Regions from separate parts of the Dechloromonas sp. ARDL1 genome, predicted to be linked through region 2. Evidence: predicted binding sites of a transcription regulator. Region 2 holds the regulator's gene; the other holds the start of a gene.
The links. Region 2 encodes sigma-54, which starts transcription at its own class of promoters, with help from an activator protein. Its sites were predicted from a motif close to TGGCACGCTTNCTGCTNA; they were not measured.

Region 1 (7,674 bases), 780 kb from region 2:
TCAGGCCGCGCACACGGGCCATGCCGGCTGAATTGCCGATCAGGCGGGCGTCGAGCAGGTCGCGCTGGTCGAGCTGGCGGCGTAGTTGACGGACCTCCAGCACCAGTCGTCGTTTTTCCAGCGCGCGGCGGGCGATGTCGACCAATTGCTCGGGAGCGAAGGGTTTCTGCAGGAAGTCGTAGGCGCCATCCTTCATCGCCTGCACCGCCATCGAGACGTCGCCGTGGCCGGTGATCAGCACGACCGGCAGTTCCGGATCGATTGCGTGCAACTCGCGCTGCAGGCTCATGCCGTCCTGGCCGGGCAGGCGGATGTCGCTGATCACGATGCCAGCGAAGTCGGCGCTCAGGCGTCGGCGCGCCAGTTCGGCGCTGCCAGCGCATTCGGCAGCCAGCCCTTCGAGTTGCAGGGCCTGCTCGCAGCCGAGCGCGACGTCGGGGTCGTCTTCGATGATCAGGATTTTCAGGTCGTCGGTCATGGCGCGGGGGCGAGCGGGAGTTCGAGGGTGAAGACGGCACCGCCGTCGGGATGGTTGACGCCGTGCAGGCTGCCGCCGAAGTCGCGGACGATGCCGGCCGAGATGGCCAGGCCCAGTCCGAGACCGTCGCCGGCCGGCTTGGTGGTGAAGAAAGGCTCGAACAGGTGGGAAAGCGCTTCTTCGCTGAGGCCGGGGCCGTGATCGCGAACATGCAGGCGGACTTTCCCGTCGGCGCACTCCCAGGCGAGTTCGAGCTGCGGCTGTGGTTGGTCGGCCATGGCATCGAGGGCGTTGCCGATCAGGTTGATCAACACTTGCTCCAGGCGGTTGGCGTCACACAGGGCAACCGGCTCGTCGACCGGGCAGCTGCGCGTGATCTCGACACCTGCCCGGCGGATGCGGGTATCGAGCAGGGCCAGCGCGTTGTCGAGGGCGTGGCAGAGCGGAACCGGTGCCGATTGGCCGCTCGATTTGCGGGCGAAATTGCGCAGCTGGCCGGTGATGCGCCCCATGCGGTCTACCAGGTCGGCGATGCGGCCGAGGTTGGTGCGTGTGGTGTCGGCATCGCCGCGCTCCAGAAAGCGCTCGGCATTGGCCGACAGGGTGCGCAGAGCGGCCAGCGGCTGGTTCAATTCGTGAGCGATGCCGGTTGATAACTGGCCGATGACCGCCAGCTTGCCGGCCTGCACCAGTTCGTCCTGCGCGGCGCGCAGCGTGCGCTCGGCGCGAATGCGCTCGCCGACTTCGTCCTGCAGTTGCTGGTTGGCGGCCGAGAGGTCGGCGGTACGTTCCTCGACCTTGCGCTCCAGCTCGTCGTGTGCCTGCTGCAGGGCCTCGCGGGCAGCCAGGCGGTCGCGCAGGTGGCGGCGCCGTTCATTGAGGATGATGCCGAGGAGGCACAGACAGGCGGCGGCAATGGCGGCCAGCGCAGCACGGCTCTGGGCGAGGCTGTCGGCTTGTTCGAGATGGGATAGCACAGTCAGCGTCCACGGTGTGCCGGGCAGGGTGCGCGACTGTTCGAGGAAGCGGCCGGTAACCGGGTACACCGACACCGTTTCCCGGCCGCTGGCGGCGATGCGTACCAGTCGGGCGCCGTGGTCGTAGTCCTCGATGGCCTTGATGCCGAGCGCCTGTAGGGCGCGCCGGTTGTACTGCTGGGTGTGGTCGAAGGCGGCTCGTGTGCCGTCGTCGAGCGGGCGCAGGGTGGTGAATTTCCAGTTGGCGACCGCCGACAGGATGACCACACCGTTCTCGTCGGCAACCAGCACGGGGGCCTCGACCGTCGTCCACGATTTTTCGAGTTGTTCGAGACTGACCTTGATGACCGCCACCCCGAGTGTGCCATGGTCGTCGGTCAGTGCCGAGGCGAGGTAGTAGCCGGGTTCGCCGCGCGTCGTCCCGATGCCAAAAAATCGGCCGTTGCCGCTCTCCAGGGCTTCGCGGAAATAAGGACGGAAGGACAGGTCTTCGCCGAGGAAACTGTCCGGGCGTCGCCAGTTGCTGGTAGCCAATACCTTGCCCTGGGTGTCCATGACATAGATGGCCAGTGTGCCGGTGCGTTCGTTGAGCTTCTCGAGATAGTTGTTGACCCGGGCGCTCGCCTGTTCGCCGCCCTTGCCGGCCAGCAAATCGAGCACTTCCGGCGTCAGGCTCAGGGTGCCGGGCAGGTAGGCGTATTTGCCGATTTCGCGCTCCAGGCTGGTGGCGTAGAGATCGAGCCGGTGCAGGCCGGTCGCCTGCAGGTCGGCGATGCCCAGACGCTGCGCGATCCGGTAGGCCGAAAAGCCGCTCAGGGCGACCAGCAGCAGGCAGAGCAGCAATAGCGGCAGGGAACGGACTCGGAGCATCGATGGGCGGGCCGGGAGGGACGGTCTATGTTACCGCGCTCAGCCGAGGAGATCGGCCAGTTGCTTGGCGATGAGCACGACGACAACGCCGAGGAAGGCCTTGCGGATGAAACCGGCGCCATGCTTGATCGCCAGGTGGGTGCCCATCCACGAGCCGGCCAGGTTGCAGACGGCCATGACCAGCCCGACCTGCCACAGGATTGGGCCGTGGCTGGCGAAGAAGGCGATGGCCGAGAGATTGGTGGCGAAGTTGATGACCTTGGCGCTGGCCGAGCCCTGCACGAAGTCCATGCCGAACAGGCGGACGAAGCCGAAGATCAGGAAGCTGCCGGTGCCCGGGCCGAAGAAGCCGTCGTAGAGGCCGATGATGCCGCCGAACAGGGCGCCTTTCCAGCGGTCGCGGCCGTCGATGACGCGCGTCACCTGCTGGCCGAGATCCTTCTTCATGAAGGTATAGAGCGCGACGGCGATCATCATGACGACAACCAGCGGGCGCATGGTTTCGCGCGGCAGCCAGGCGACCAGCGCGGCGCCGCCCCAGGCGCCGAGCAGGGCAGCAACGGTGGCCGGCAGGACGACGAGCCACGGGATGCGTACGCTGCGGGCGTAGCGCCACAGGGCGGCACCGGTGCCGGCGATGCTCGATACCTTGTTGGTACCGAACAGTACGGGGATGGCCGTCTGCGGGAACTGCGAGAGCAGCACGGGAATCTGGATCAGGCCGCCGCCGCCGACCACGGCATCGACCATGCCGGCGAAAAAGGCAGCGGGAGCGAGGATGGTCCAGTCGATCATGGGTGAATTATGGTGTGTTCAGGACGTTTGCAGTAAAAAAGCCCGGCGCGGGCGCCGGGCAAGCAAGGGGATCAGCTCAGAGGGATGGCCGATCCCGGAGGAGACAAAACGGATCAGGCGCCCTGGGTGACGGCGTCTTCCGGTACAGGCAGGGCCTCGTCGGCATCGGCCAGTTCGGCCGGCACCGGGTCGATGGCACCTTCCCATTTGGCGACGGCGGCGGTGGCGATGGCGTTGCCCAGCACATTGGTCACGGTGCGGCCCATGTCGAGGAAGTGGTCGATGCCGAGGATCAGCAGCAGGCCGGCTTCCGGCAGGCCGAACATGGGCAGTACGGCGGCGACGACGACCAGCGAGGAGCGCGGCACGCCGGCGATACCCTTGGAGGAGACCATCAGCACCAGCAGCATGGTGATCTGGGCGGTCAGCGACATCGGGATGTCGTAGGCCTGGGCGATGAACAGGGCCAGGAAGGTGGTGTACATCATCGAACCGTCGAGGTTGAACGAGTAACCGAGCGGCAGCACGAAGCCGGTGACGCGGTTCTTGATGCCGAATTTTTCCAGCTGTTCCATCAGCTTCGGATAGACCGATTCGCTGCTGGCGGTCGAGAAGCCGACCAGCATCGGGCCGCGTACCAGGTTAAGCAGGCGGAAGATATCCTTGCCGAGAACGATGTAGCCGGCTGTGATGAGCACGGCCCACAGCACGGCGAGGGCGATGTAGAAGCTAAGCATGAACTTGCCGAAGACAGCCAGCATGCCCAGGCCCTGGGTGGTGATGGCACCGGCGACCGCGCCGAAGACGCCGAACGGGGCGAAGCGCATGACGTAGTCGGTGACCTTCAGCATGACGTGCACCACTTCATCCATGGTGTTGACCAGCGAGCGGGCGGTCTGGTTGTGCAGGTGGCCGAGGGCCAGGCCGAAGAACACGGCAAACACGAGGATCTGCAGGATTTCGTTGCCCGACATGGCTTCCATGATGCTCTTGGGGAAGACGTGGGTGATGAAGTCCTTGAGGTTCAGCGCGCTGGTCTTGAGGTTCAAGCCGGCGGCGCTTTCCGGCAGCGGCACGGCGAGCGCGGCGCCCGGCTGCAGCAGGTTGGCGAACAACAGGCCGATGAACAGCGAGCAGAAAGAGGCGACGATGAACCAGCCCAGCGCCTTGGCGCCGATGCGGCCGACTGTCTTCGAGTCGCCCATGTTGGCCAGCCCGGCGACCAGGGTGGCGAAGACCAGCGGAGCAATGATCATCTTGATCATGCGCAGGAAGATGTCGGTCAGGATGCCGAAGTAGCCGGCAATTTCCTTGGCGGCCGCCGGCGATGGCGCCAGGGTGTTGCAGGCGTAGCCGACGGCGACGCCGAGGACCATGGCGATGCCGATCCAGGTGGTCAGGCGATTCATTTTCATGGAGTTGTCTTCCTTCTCTCGAATGGATTGCTTTTGGGTAATCAGTGGGCCTTGGCGGCCGGAATGTGCTGCGGGCGGGTCAGGACTTCTGGTCGCAGGACCTCGGTCAGCTGTTCGACGCTCATCAGCCCGCGCTCGGTGACCACCTCGGCGACACCACGGCCGCTGCGGAAGGCCTCGGCGGCGACTTCGGTGGCGTTGGCGTAGCCGATGTAGGGATTCAGGGCGGTGACGATGCCGATGGAGCGCTCGACCGATTCGCGAAGCAGGTCGCGGTTGGCGGTGATGCCATTGACGCAGTGGTCGGCGAGTACCTTGCAGCCATTGGTCAGGTGCAGCACGCTTTTGAACAGGCTGTGGGCGATGATCGGCTCGAAGGCGTTGAGCTGGAGCTGGCCGGCTTCGGCGGCGAAGGTGACGGTGGCGTCGTTGCCGATGACCTCGAAGGCAATCTGGTTCATGACTTCCGGGATGACTGGATTGACCTTGCCCGGCATGATCGATGAACCGGCCTGGCGCGGCGGCAGGTTGATCTCGTTGAAGCCGGCGCGCGGGCCGGAGGAGAGCAGTCGCAGGTCGTTGCACACCTTGGACAGTTTGACGGCGACGCGCTTCAAGACGCCGGACAGCTGCACGAAGCTGCCGCAGTCCTGGGTCGCTTCGATCAGGTTGGGTGCGGTGACGACCGGGATGCCGCTGATTTCGGCCAGCTTGCGGCAGACCAGCGGGGCGTAGTCGGGGTGGGCGTTGATGCCAGTGCCGATGGCGGTGGCACCGAGGTTTATTTCGCGGATGAGTAGCGCGGCTTCCTTCAGGCGCTCCTCGTCCTCGCCGAGCATCACGGCGTAGGTCGAGAATTCCTGGCCGAGGGTCATCGGCACGGCATCCTGCAACTGGGTGCGGCCCATCTTCAGCACGTCGGCGAATTCGTCGGCCTTGCGCTCGAAGGCCTTGCGCAGATAAGCCATGGCCTCGACCAGGCGGAAGATGCCGACATAGGTTGCCAGCTTGAGCGCCGTCGGATAGACGTCGTTGGTCGACTGGCTCATGTTGACGTGTTCGTTCGGGTGCAGCGCCTTGTAGTCGCCGCGTTCCTTGCCGAGGATTTCGAGGGCACGGTTGGCGATCACCTCGTTGGCGTTCATGTTGGTCGAGGTGCCAGCACCGCCCTGGATGACATCGACGACAAACTGGTCGTGAAGCTTGCCGTCGATCACCTCGCGGCAGGCGGCGACGATGGCGTCGGCGCGTATGGCGTCGAGCAATCCCAGCTGCTGGTTGGCCTGGGCCGCGGCCTTCTTGATCTGGGCCAGGGCGCGGATCAGGTCGGGATAAACGGCAATCGAAATGCCGGTGATCGGGAAATTCTCCAAGGCGCGCAAGGTGTGCACGCCGTAGTAGGCGGTGCAGGGAACCTCGCGGTCGCCGAGCAGGTCGTGCTCGAGGCGGGGCGGTGTGGTGGGCATCGGTTGTCTCCTGTGTTTATTCATGGCCGTCAGCGTCGAGGCTGTGGGTGGGTTAATCCATTGCACGGGGCGTGCCAGGGGTTGTTTGTGCTGTAAGTGGCTGATTTTTTGTGATTGGCTGTTCTGGTGCGGGTGGAGTGGTATCGGAAAACCGAATTTCTCGGTGTTGGGGGTGTTCGGGTTTCCGAACGGGTGGCTTTTTTTAAGCGTTGTTTTCCGCCTTGAGGGCGGGCGTACTTTCTTTTGCTTCGCCAAAAGAAAGTAGCCAAAGAAAAGGCGACCCCAGCTTACGCGGTCGGCTTCGCCGACTTCCCTGTGCTACTCGCTACTGGCGAGGGCTGCGGAACTCGGCCCTACGGGCCTCAAACAGTCCTCGCCCTTTTTCCGCCAGTAGCTGCGTTGCTCGGCGCTTCAGATGGGGACCCGAAAGGCGTCACGCGACTGGGTGCCGTCGTCCGTTAAATGGCGCAGTGCGATGGTTCGGTGCAAATGCTCAAAGTCTTGTTTCCGTTCGATACCGGACGCTTTTTCGGGCCCCTTGGAAGGTGCCGAGCAACGCAGAAATGCCGGGAGCCTTCGGCTTGCCTTGTTTGAGCCGCAGGCGAGTTCAGGCAAGCCGCCCGGCGTTTCGAGTAGCGCAGGGAACCCGCGTAGCGGGCACCGACCCGGGGTCGCCTTTTCTTTGCTTACTTTCTTTTGGCGAAGCAAAAGAAAGTGAGACGCCCCGCAAGGGCGGAAAGCAACGCTTGAACAATGAAATAACCACGGTTTGCGCCAACAACAACCTCAGCGCGCCCCCCGTTACCCCATCCCCAAACCTGCTAAACTTCCCGCCCCGCTGCAATGCAACATAACCAAACCATAATGTCCCCCCCCTCCGATCGCATGAGCCCCGATGAGCGCCGCGCCGGTGCCTCGTTGGCCTCCATCTTCGCCCTGCGCATGCTCGGCCTGTTCCTGATCCTGCCGGTCTTTTCGGTTCATGCAAAAACACTTCCCGGGGGCGACAACCTGGCGCTGGTCGGCCTCGCCCTTGGCGCCTATGGCCTGACACAGGCTTTTTTCCAGATTCCCTATGGCATCGCTTCCGACATCTTCGGTCGCAAGCGGGTCATCGTCGTCGGCCTGCTTATCTTCGCGCTGGGCAGTTTTGTCGCCGCCTGGGCGCCGGACATGACCTGGATCATCGTCGGCCGCGTGTTGCAGGGCATGGGTGCCATCTCGGCCGCCGTCACCGCACTGGCTGCCGACCTGACGCGCGAGGAGCATCGCACCAAGGTGATGGCCATGATCGGCTCGTCGATCGGGCTCGTCTTTGCCCTGTCGCTGGTCGGCGCTCCCATCCTGTACGGATGGATCGGCATGGGCGGGCTGTTCGTGATGACCGGTGCGCTGGCGCTGGCGGCCATTGTCCTGCTGCTCAAGGCGGTGCCGCCGGCCCCGCCGCCGCACGGTCACGAGAAACTACCATTGCGGCGGGTGATTTTTGACGCCGACCTGCTGCGCCTGAATCTCGGCATCTTCACGCTGCATATGGTGCAGATGGCCATGTTCGTCGTTCTGCCGCACGCCCTGGTCAATCACGGTGGCTTGGCAGCGGCAGCGCACTGGAAGGTCTATCTGCCGGCAGTACTGGTGTCCTTTGTCATCATGGTGCCGGCGATCATCGCCGC
Region 2 (7,674 bases):
TCGATGCCCCGCAATTGCAGGATGGTGTTGCGTACCGCCGCCTCGAGCAGGACCGCCAGGTTGCGACCGGCCGCCACGGGAATGACGACCTTGCGCACCGGAACCCCCAACACCTCCTGGGTCTGGGCATCCAGGGGGAGACGGGGCGCATCGGCTGCGGCAGCCGTCTTTTGCAGATGAACAATCAGCTTGAGCTTCATTTTCCGGCGCGAGGCGGTTTCGCCGAAGATGGTCCGGATATTGAGCAGCCCGAGCCCACGCACCTCGAGGAAATCCCGCAGCATGCCGGGGCAGCGGCCTTCGATGGTGGTCGGCGCAATTCGTGCCATCTCGACCACATCGTCGGCGACCAAGCCATGCCCCCGGGAGATGAGTTCGAGTGCCAGTTCCGACTTGCCGACCCCCGAATCGCCGGTAATCAGTACGCCCATCCCCAGGACATCCATGAAGACGCCATGGAGGCTGACGGTGTCGGCGAGGCGGGCCGATAGATAGATACGCAGCAGGTCGATGACTGCCGAGCAGGGCTTGGGCGAGTTGATCAACGGCGTACCTGTCTGGGTACAGGTTTCCACCACTTGGGACGGCGGCGTCAGGCCATCGGCGACAATGACGGCTGGCGGCTGAGCACTGAGCAGGTCGACAAACATCTGGCCGAAACGCCGCTCGCCAATGTGCATCGCCCAGTCATACTCGGCCAGGCCAAGCACCTGCACACGCTCTGGGTGAATGATGTTGATATGACCAACCAAATCGGCCCCGTAGCTGTTGGAGCCCTTGATTTCGATGCGACGGTCTGCGTTCTGACCAATATGCCAGTTCAGCAGCAACTTTTCCCGATTATCCTTGTATAGCTGAACCAGACTGACGTGACGCACGACTGGAACTCAGGACTGAAATAGCGCTAAAACCGCGGTCGAATCGGCGGCCGTCTGCAGCTTCTCCCGGAATCCCCGGTCCGAAAAACGCTGGGCCAGTTCCGAGAGGATCTGGAGGTGCTGCTCGGTCGCCTGCTCGGGAACGAGCAGGACAAACAACAGGTCGACCGGCCTGCCGTCCGGAGAGTCGAAGGGCACCGGTGTTGTCAGGCGCATGAATGCGCCGGCAGCCTGCTTGAGGCCCTTGATGCGCCCATGCGGAATGGCGACGCCTTGACCCAAACCGGTGGAACCGAGTTTTTCACGGGCAAACAGGCTGTCAAAAATGGTCGAGCGGGCCAGACCCAGACGGGTTTCGAACAGGATGCCGGCTTGTTCGAAAACGCGTTTCTTGCTGCTGGCTTCGAGATTCAGCAGCACCTGATCGGCACTCAGTAGATTGTTGAGAGGGTTCATAAGAGTGGATAAAACAAAGCCGCAGCTTACGCTGCGGCCATTGGGCGCTTATTCGGCGGCATGCAGCCCGGGCTTTTCACCGCGATGGTGATCCTGGACCTTTTGCTTGTGCTTCTGGACCTGTCGGTCAAGCTTGTCGAACATCGAATCGATGGCGGCATAGAGATCGTCGCCGGACTCTTCGACATGCATGTCCTTGCCCGGAACGTGCACGGTGACTTCAGCCTTCTGCTTCAGCTTTTCGACAGACAGCACCACGTTGACGCCGGTCACTTTATCGAAGTGACGGACCACGGGATCCAGCTTGTTTTCCACGTATTCGCGCAGTGCGGGGGTTACTTCGATGTGATGACCACTGATCTGCAGATTCACTTTTTTCTCCTCTCTCTACAGGGTCTTGCGTAAATTGACCGGTGGGATGTTGAGCGACTCGCGGTATTTGGCTACCGTACGTCGGGCAACTACGATTCCCTGCTGGCCTAGTATTTCGGATAATTGGCTATCCGACAAGGGCTTCTTGCCTTCCTCGGCTCCGATCAATTGCTTGATCAAGGCCCGGATGGCCGTGGCAGAACAAGCCCCACCGGTATCGGTGGCGACATGGCTGCCGAAGAAGTATTTCAGTTCGAAAATGCCGCGCGGCGTGGCCATGTATTTCTGGCTGGTCACGCGCGACACCGTCGATTCGTGCAGGCCGAGGATGTCGGCGATTTCACGCAGGACCAGTGGCCGCATGGCGACTTCGCCATGCTCGAAGAACTGGCGCTGGCGGTCGACAATGGCCTGCGTGACGCGATGGATGGTATCGAAGCGCTGCTGGACGTTCTTGATCAGCCAACGAGCCTCCTGCAACTGGGTGGACATGTTGCCGTTGCCGCGCCGCTGCTTGGCGAGAATCTCGGCATACAAACGGTTGATGCGCAGACGGGGATAGGCGTCCGGGTTGATGTAGGCCGTCCACTTGCCCTTGAGCTTTTTCACAATCACGTCAGGCGTGATGTAGCGTGCCTCGACCTGAGCATAGCCAGCAGCCGGACGCGGGTTCAGGCTGGTGATCAGGGATTGGGCGGCCTTCAGATCCTCGTCGTCATAGCCGGTGACTCGACGCAACTTGGCGAAATCGCGGGCCGCCAGCAATTCAAGGTGTTTCTCGACGATGACCAGCGCCACGTTGCGATCGTACTCGTCCGGCAAGGCCTTCAGTTGCAGGCGCAAGCATTCCTGCAGATTGCGCGCACCGATTCCGGTCGGGTCGAAGTTCTGGATGTGACGCAGCGCGATTTCGAGCTCTTCGAGCTCGATCTCGTATTCCGGCGGCAGGGTTTCCCACAGCTCCTGCAGGGACGCCGAGAGGTAGCCGTCGTCGTCGAGCGCTTCGATCAGGAAGCGAACCAGACTGCGGTCGCGCTCATTCAGCTGGGTCATCCCGAGTTGCCAGCCAAGATGCTCGCGCAGGCTGACGTTGGCAGCATGAATATCCTGGCTGTCGCTGTCATCGTCTTCGTCGCGGCCGGCTCCGGTAAAAGTGCCAGCATCGGAAGCCCAGCGGTCGTCATCGACCTCGGAAGGCGAACTCGGCGGTTCGGTTTCGCGGTCCTCGCGCGGCTCGCGCTCTTCACTGCTCTCGCTGCGCGACTCCTCGTTGCGCGGGGAATCAAACTGCTGGGCGTTGGCGAACGACTCCGGCCCCTCGTCCTCGCGTTCCAGCATGGGATTTTCGAGCAGGTAGCGCTCGATTTCCTGCTGCATCTCGATGGTCGACAACTGCAGCAGCTTGATCGACTGCTGCAACTGCGGGGTCAGCGCCAGATGCTGGGATAGTTTGAGTTGGAGTGCCGGCTTCATCGGTTGGGGTCTGGTGCGGCTCGGTCAGAGCTTGAAGTGCTCGCCGAGATATACCTTGCGCACGCTTTCATTCTCCACGATTTCAGCTGGCCGTCCAGCAGCAAGTACATTACCGGCATTGATGATGTAGGCGTGATCGCAGATGCCGAGGGTCTCACGGACGTTGTGGTCGGTGATCAGCACACCAATGCCGCGCTCCTTCAGGAAGCGGATGATCTTCTGGATTTCCAGCACGGCGATTGGATCGACCCCGGCGAACGGTTCGTCAAGCAGGATGAAGCGCGGGCTGGTGGCCAGCGCCCGGGCGATTTCGACGCGGCGCCGCTCACCACCGGAGAGGGCGGCCGCATTGACGTGGCGCACGTGGTCGACATGCAACTCCTTGAGCAGGCCTTCCAGGCGGTCGTTCAGTTCGGCTTCGGGCAGCTTCTGCAGTTCGAGGACGGCGCGGATGTTTTCCTCGACGTTGAGCTTGCGGAAGACCGAGGCTTCCTGCGGCAGATACGACAGTCCGAGGCGCGCCCGGCTGTGCATCGGCTGGTGCGTCAGGCGGTTGTCGTCGATATGGACTTCACCGCCATCGGCCGCGACCAGGCCGACGATCATGTAGAAACAGGTGGTCTTGCCTGCGCCGTTCGGACCGAGCAGGCCGACCACCTCGCCCGACTTGACCTCGAAGGAAACGTCCTCGACGACGGTCCTCGCCTTGTAGCGCTTCTTCAGGTTGTTGGCGGTCAGTTTGGCGGCAGACGTGGTCATTGCTCGAGACCGCGCAGGACGCGGCGGATGGCTTCGCTGGAAAAACCGCGATATTGCAGGAAACGCTGCTGTTTGGCACGCTCTTCCGGCGATTGCGGCAATTCCCTGAACTTGCGCTGCCAGACGCTGCGGCAGCGTTCGGTTTCATCGCCCCCCTCCGGAAGCGCGGCAGCGATTTCTTCGTCAGCAACGCCTTTCTGCCGTAATTCCTGCTTCAGCCGCGCATTGCCGTAACGCCCGGCGCGCGCCACGACGCGCTGGGCGGCATAGCGGGTATCGGACAGCAGGCGTTCGCTTTGCAGGGTGTCGAGCACGGCGTCGAGTTCTTCCTCGGATTCGGCATGCGATGCGAGCTTGGTCTTCAACTCGGCCCGGCTGTAATCGCGCCGGGTGAGTAGTTGCAGGGCCCGCACGCGCAGGTCAGGCATCGGCCTTGGCTTTGGTCGGCTTGATCACGGTGGTGCTGGCGGCCTCGCGGATGCCGGCTTCGATTTCGGCGGCGATTTCCGGGTTGGCCTTTAGGAATTCGCGGGCATTGTCCTTGCCCTGGCCGATTTTCTCGCCCTTGTAGGCGTACCAGGCACCTGATTTGTCGACCAACTTGTGGGCGACGCCCATTTCGACGACTTCGCCCTGGCGGGAAATACCTTCGCCGTAGAGGATGTCGAAGATGGCTTCGCGGAACGGAGGAGAAACCTTGTTTTTGACAACCTTGACCTTGGTTTCGCTACCGATGACCTCGTCGCCCTTCTTGATCGAACCGATGCGGCGGATGTCGAGGCGGACGGAAGCATAGAACTTCAGCGCGTTGCCGCCGGTGGTGGTTTCCGGCGAACCGAACATGACGCCGATCTTCATGCGGATCTGGTTGATGAAGATAACCAGCGTGTTGGTCTTCTTGATATTGGCAGTCAACTTGCGCAGCGCCTGCGACATCAGGCGGGCGTGCAGGCCGACCATCTGGTCGCCCATTTCGCCTTCGATTTCGGCACGCGGGGTGAGGGCGGCGACCGAGTCGACGATGATGATGTCCACCGAGCCGGAGCGGACCAGCATGTCGGCGATTTCCAGCGCCTGTTCGCCGGTGTCCGGCTGCGAAATCAGCAGGTCGGAGACATTGACGCCGAGCTTCTGGGCGTATTGCGGATCGAGCGCGTGTTCGGCGTCGATGAAGGCCGCCGTGCCGCCGAGCTTCTGCATTTCGGCGACGACCTGCAGACAGAGCGTGGTCTTGCCGGACGATTCCGGGCCGTAGATTTCGACGACGCGGCCGCGCGGCAGGCCACCGACACCAAGCGCGATGTCGAGGCCAAGCGAACCGGTCGACACGACTTGAATGCCTTCGTCGATTTCGGCGTCGCCCATCTTCATGATGGAGCCTTTGCCGAATTGCTTTTCGATTTGTTGCAGCGCTGCGGCGAGCGCCTTTGCCTTGTTGTCGTCCATGGTGTGACCTCGAAAATTTGAGCGGATTATGGCACAGGGGCCAAAGATGGAATAGAAATTGCAGGAAACCGTTTATCCGGCCCGGCCCAAACGCGGTATATTCGCCCCCGATAACGGCCAACCGGATACTGTGTATACGTACAGTACATTGACCCGCCTTTTCTTGGCAAGAAAATTCTTCATGTCGATCAGACGCTTACCCATCCTTCTCCTGCTACTGGCCGGCACGGCCGCCAGCGGTGCGCCGGCGCCCTGGTACTGGTGGACAAGCAAGGTGGACGGTGCCCGGGGCTGCATGCAGACCTCGCCGGGACCGGGCTGGAGCCAGGAACCGATGGCTTTCAAGGATGCCCGCTGCCGAATTCGCCTCGCCCCCCGATGACTGCCTATCTGCCCCCACCCCCTGGCGCTTCGCCCGTTGTTTTTGCCGACGATTTCCTGATCATTGCCGAAAAACCCTGCGGTCTCTTGTCGGTTCCCGGCCGTGGCGAGCACAAGGCGGATTGCCTGCTCAGCCGGGTGCAACAGGAGTACCCGGATGCGCTGACCGTGCATCGACTGGACATGTCGACCTCCGGCATCCTGGTCTTTGCCCGCGGCGCCGACATGCACCGCCGTCTCTCCAAGATGTTCCAGGACCGCCAGGTGGACAAGCTCTACGTCGCCGTGCTAGCCGGCCTGCTGCCCTACGACGAAGGCGGCGTGGACCTGCCGCTGATCGTGGACTGGCCGAACCGGCCGAAGCAGAAAGTCGATTTCGATCTCGGCCGCCCCTCGCAAACGCGCTTCCGTGTGCTCGGCCGCGATATCGAGAAGCAGACGACCCGCGTCGCACTGGAACCGGTCACCGGCCGTTCGCACCAGTTGCGGGTGCATATGATGTCCTTGCAACACCCCATTCTCGGCGACGATCTGTACGGTGGTGTAGCGGAAAAAATGGCCGATCGCCTGCTGCTGCATGCGATGAATCTGGGCTTTGCGCATCCGGCAACCGGCGAGCGCATGGATTTTCACAGCGAGCCACCTTTTTGACGTCGCGAAAACGCGCAATAACCTTATAATCCGCGCAATTTCAACCCCTTAGCTTGTCGGTTGCGCGCCCATGCTGATCTGGTTCGTCGTTCTCTACCTGCTTCTTTCCATCGGCATCGGCCTCTACGCGGCCACCCGCGTTCATAGCGCCAAGGACTTCGCCGTCGCCGGCCGCCACCTGCCGCTACCGGTGGTCACCGCCACCGTGTTCGCCACCTGGTTCGGCGCCGAGGCCGTGTTCGGCGTCTCCGCCACCTTCGTCAAGGAAGGGCTGACCGGCGTCGTCGCCGACCCCTTCGGCTCGTCGATGTGCCTGATCATCGCCGGCTTCTTTTTCGCCAAGAAACTCTACAAGCTCAATATCCTGACGCTGGGCGACTACTTCCGCATGCGTTACAACCGCAGCGTCGAAGTGCTGACCACGCTGTGCATCGTCGCCTCCTACCTGGGCTGGGTATCGGCCCAGATCAAGGCGCTCGGCCTGGTCTTCAACGTCGTGACCAACGATTACATCAGCCAGACGGCCGGCATGATCCTCGGTGCCGCCATCGTGCTCACCTACACCACCTTCGGCGGCATGCTCTCGGTGGCCATCCTCGATTTCGTGCAGATGGGCGTCATCATGGGCGGCATGCTCTACATCGCCAGCGTCGTCGCCGTGCCTGCCGGCGGTGTCGAAACCGTGATCCAGCACGCTTCTGCTGCTGGCAAGCTCGATTTCTTCCCGCCGCCCGACCCGTGGCTGTGGCTGACCTTCCTTGGCGCCTGGATCACCATGATGCTCGGCTCCATCCCGCAGCAGGACGTCTTCCAGCGCATCACCTCGGCCCGGACCCAGAAGATCGCGCTGTGGGGTTCGGTCATCGGCGCGACGATCTACTTCTGCTTCGCCTTCGTGCCGATGTTCATCGCCTATTCGGCGACGCTGATCGACCCCGAACTGTTCAACGGCCTGCTCAAGACCGATTCGCAACTGGTGTTGCCGACGCTGGTCCTGCAGCACACCCCGGTTTTTGCCCAGGCCATCTTCTTCGGTGCCGTGCTGTCGGCCATCATGAGTTGCTCGTCGGCCACGCTGCTGGCGCCGTCGGTGGCCTTCTCGGAAAACATCGTGCGCGGCTTCTACCCCAACATGGGCGACCACCAGTTCCTGAAGGTCATGCGAACCTCCATCGTCTGTTTCGCCATGGTCGTGCTCGGTTTTGCGCTGTATTCCAACGCCAGCATCTTCAAAATGGTCGAAAACGCCTACAAGGTA

Region 1: the regulator sigma-54 is predicted to act here: its motif matches at 6,061-6,078, upstream of aspA (aspartate ammonia-lyase).

The regions. Positions count from the first base shown of each region.
Region 1 covers NZ_CP168939.1:3,112,253-3,119,926, reverse strand. Annotated here, with positions in the region: gene AB6Q56_RS15485 (sigma-54-dependent transcriptional regulator) at 1-478, opposite strand, end outside; gene AB6Q56_RS15480 (sensor histidine kinase) at 475-2,325, opposite strand; gene AB6Q56_RS15475 (sulfite exporter TauE/SafE family protein) at 2,365-3,120, opposite strand; gene AB6Q56_RS15470 (dicarboxylate/amino acid:cation symporter) at 3,234-4,535, opposite strand; gene aspA (aspartate ammonia-lyase) at 4,577-6,001, opposite strand; gene AB6Q56_RS15460 (MFS transporter) at 6,866-7,674, shown strand, end outside.
Region 2 covers NZ_CP168939.1:3,887,816-3,895,489, reverse strand. Annotated here, with positions in the region: gene hprK (HPr(Ser) kinase/phosphatase) at 1-878, opposite strand, end outside; gene ptsN (PTS IIA-like nitrogen regulatory protein PtsN) at 888-1,334, opposite strand; gene hpf (ribosome hibernation-promoting factor, HPF/YfiA family) at 1,383-1,706, opposite strand; gene AB6Q56_RS19250 (RNA polymerase factor sigma-54) at 1,722-3,179, opposite strand; gene lptB (LPS export ABC transporter ATP-binding protein) at 3,204-3,938, opposite strand; gene recX (recombination regulator RecX) at 3,935-4,366, opposite strand; gene recA (recombinase RecA) at 4,359-5,384, opposite strand; gene AB6Q56_RS19230 (hypothetical protein) at 5,566-5,766, shown strand; gene AB6Q56_RS19225 (RluA family pseudouridine synthase) at 5,763-6,416, shown strand; gene AB6Q56_RS19220 (sodium:solute symporter family protein) at 6,487-7,674, shown strand, end outside.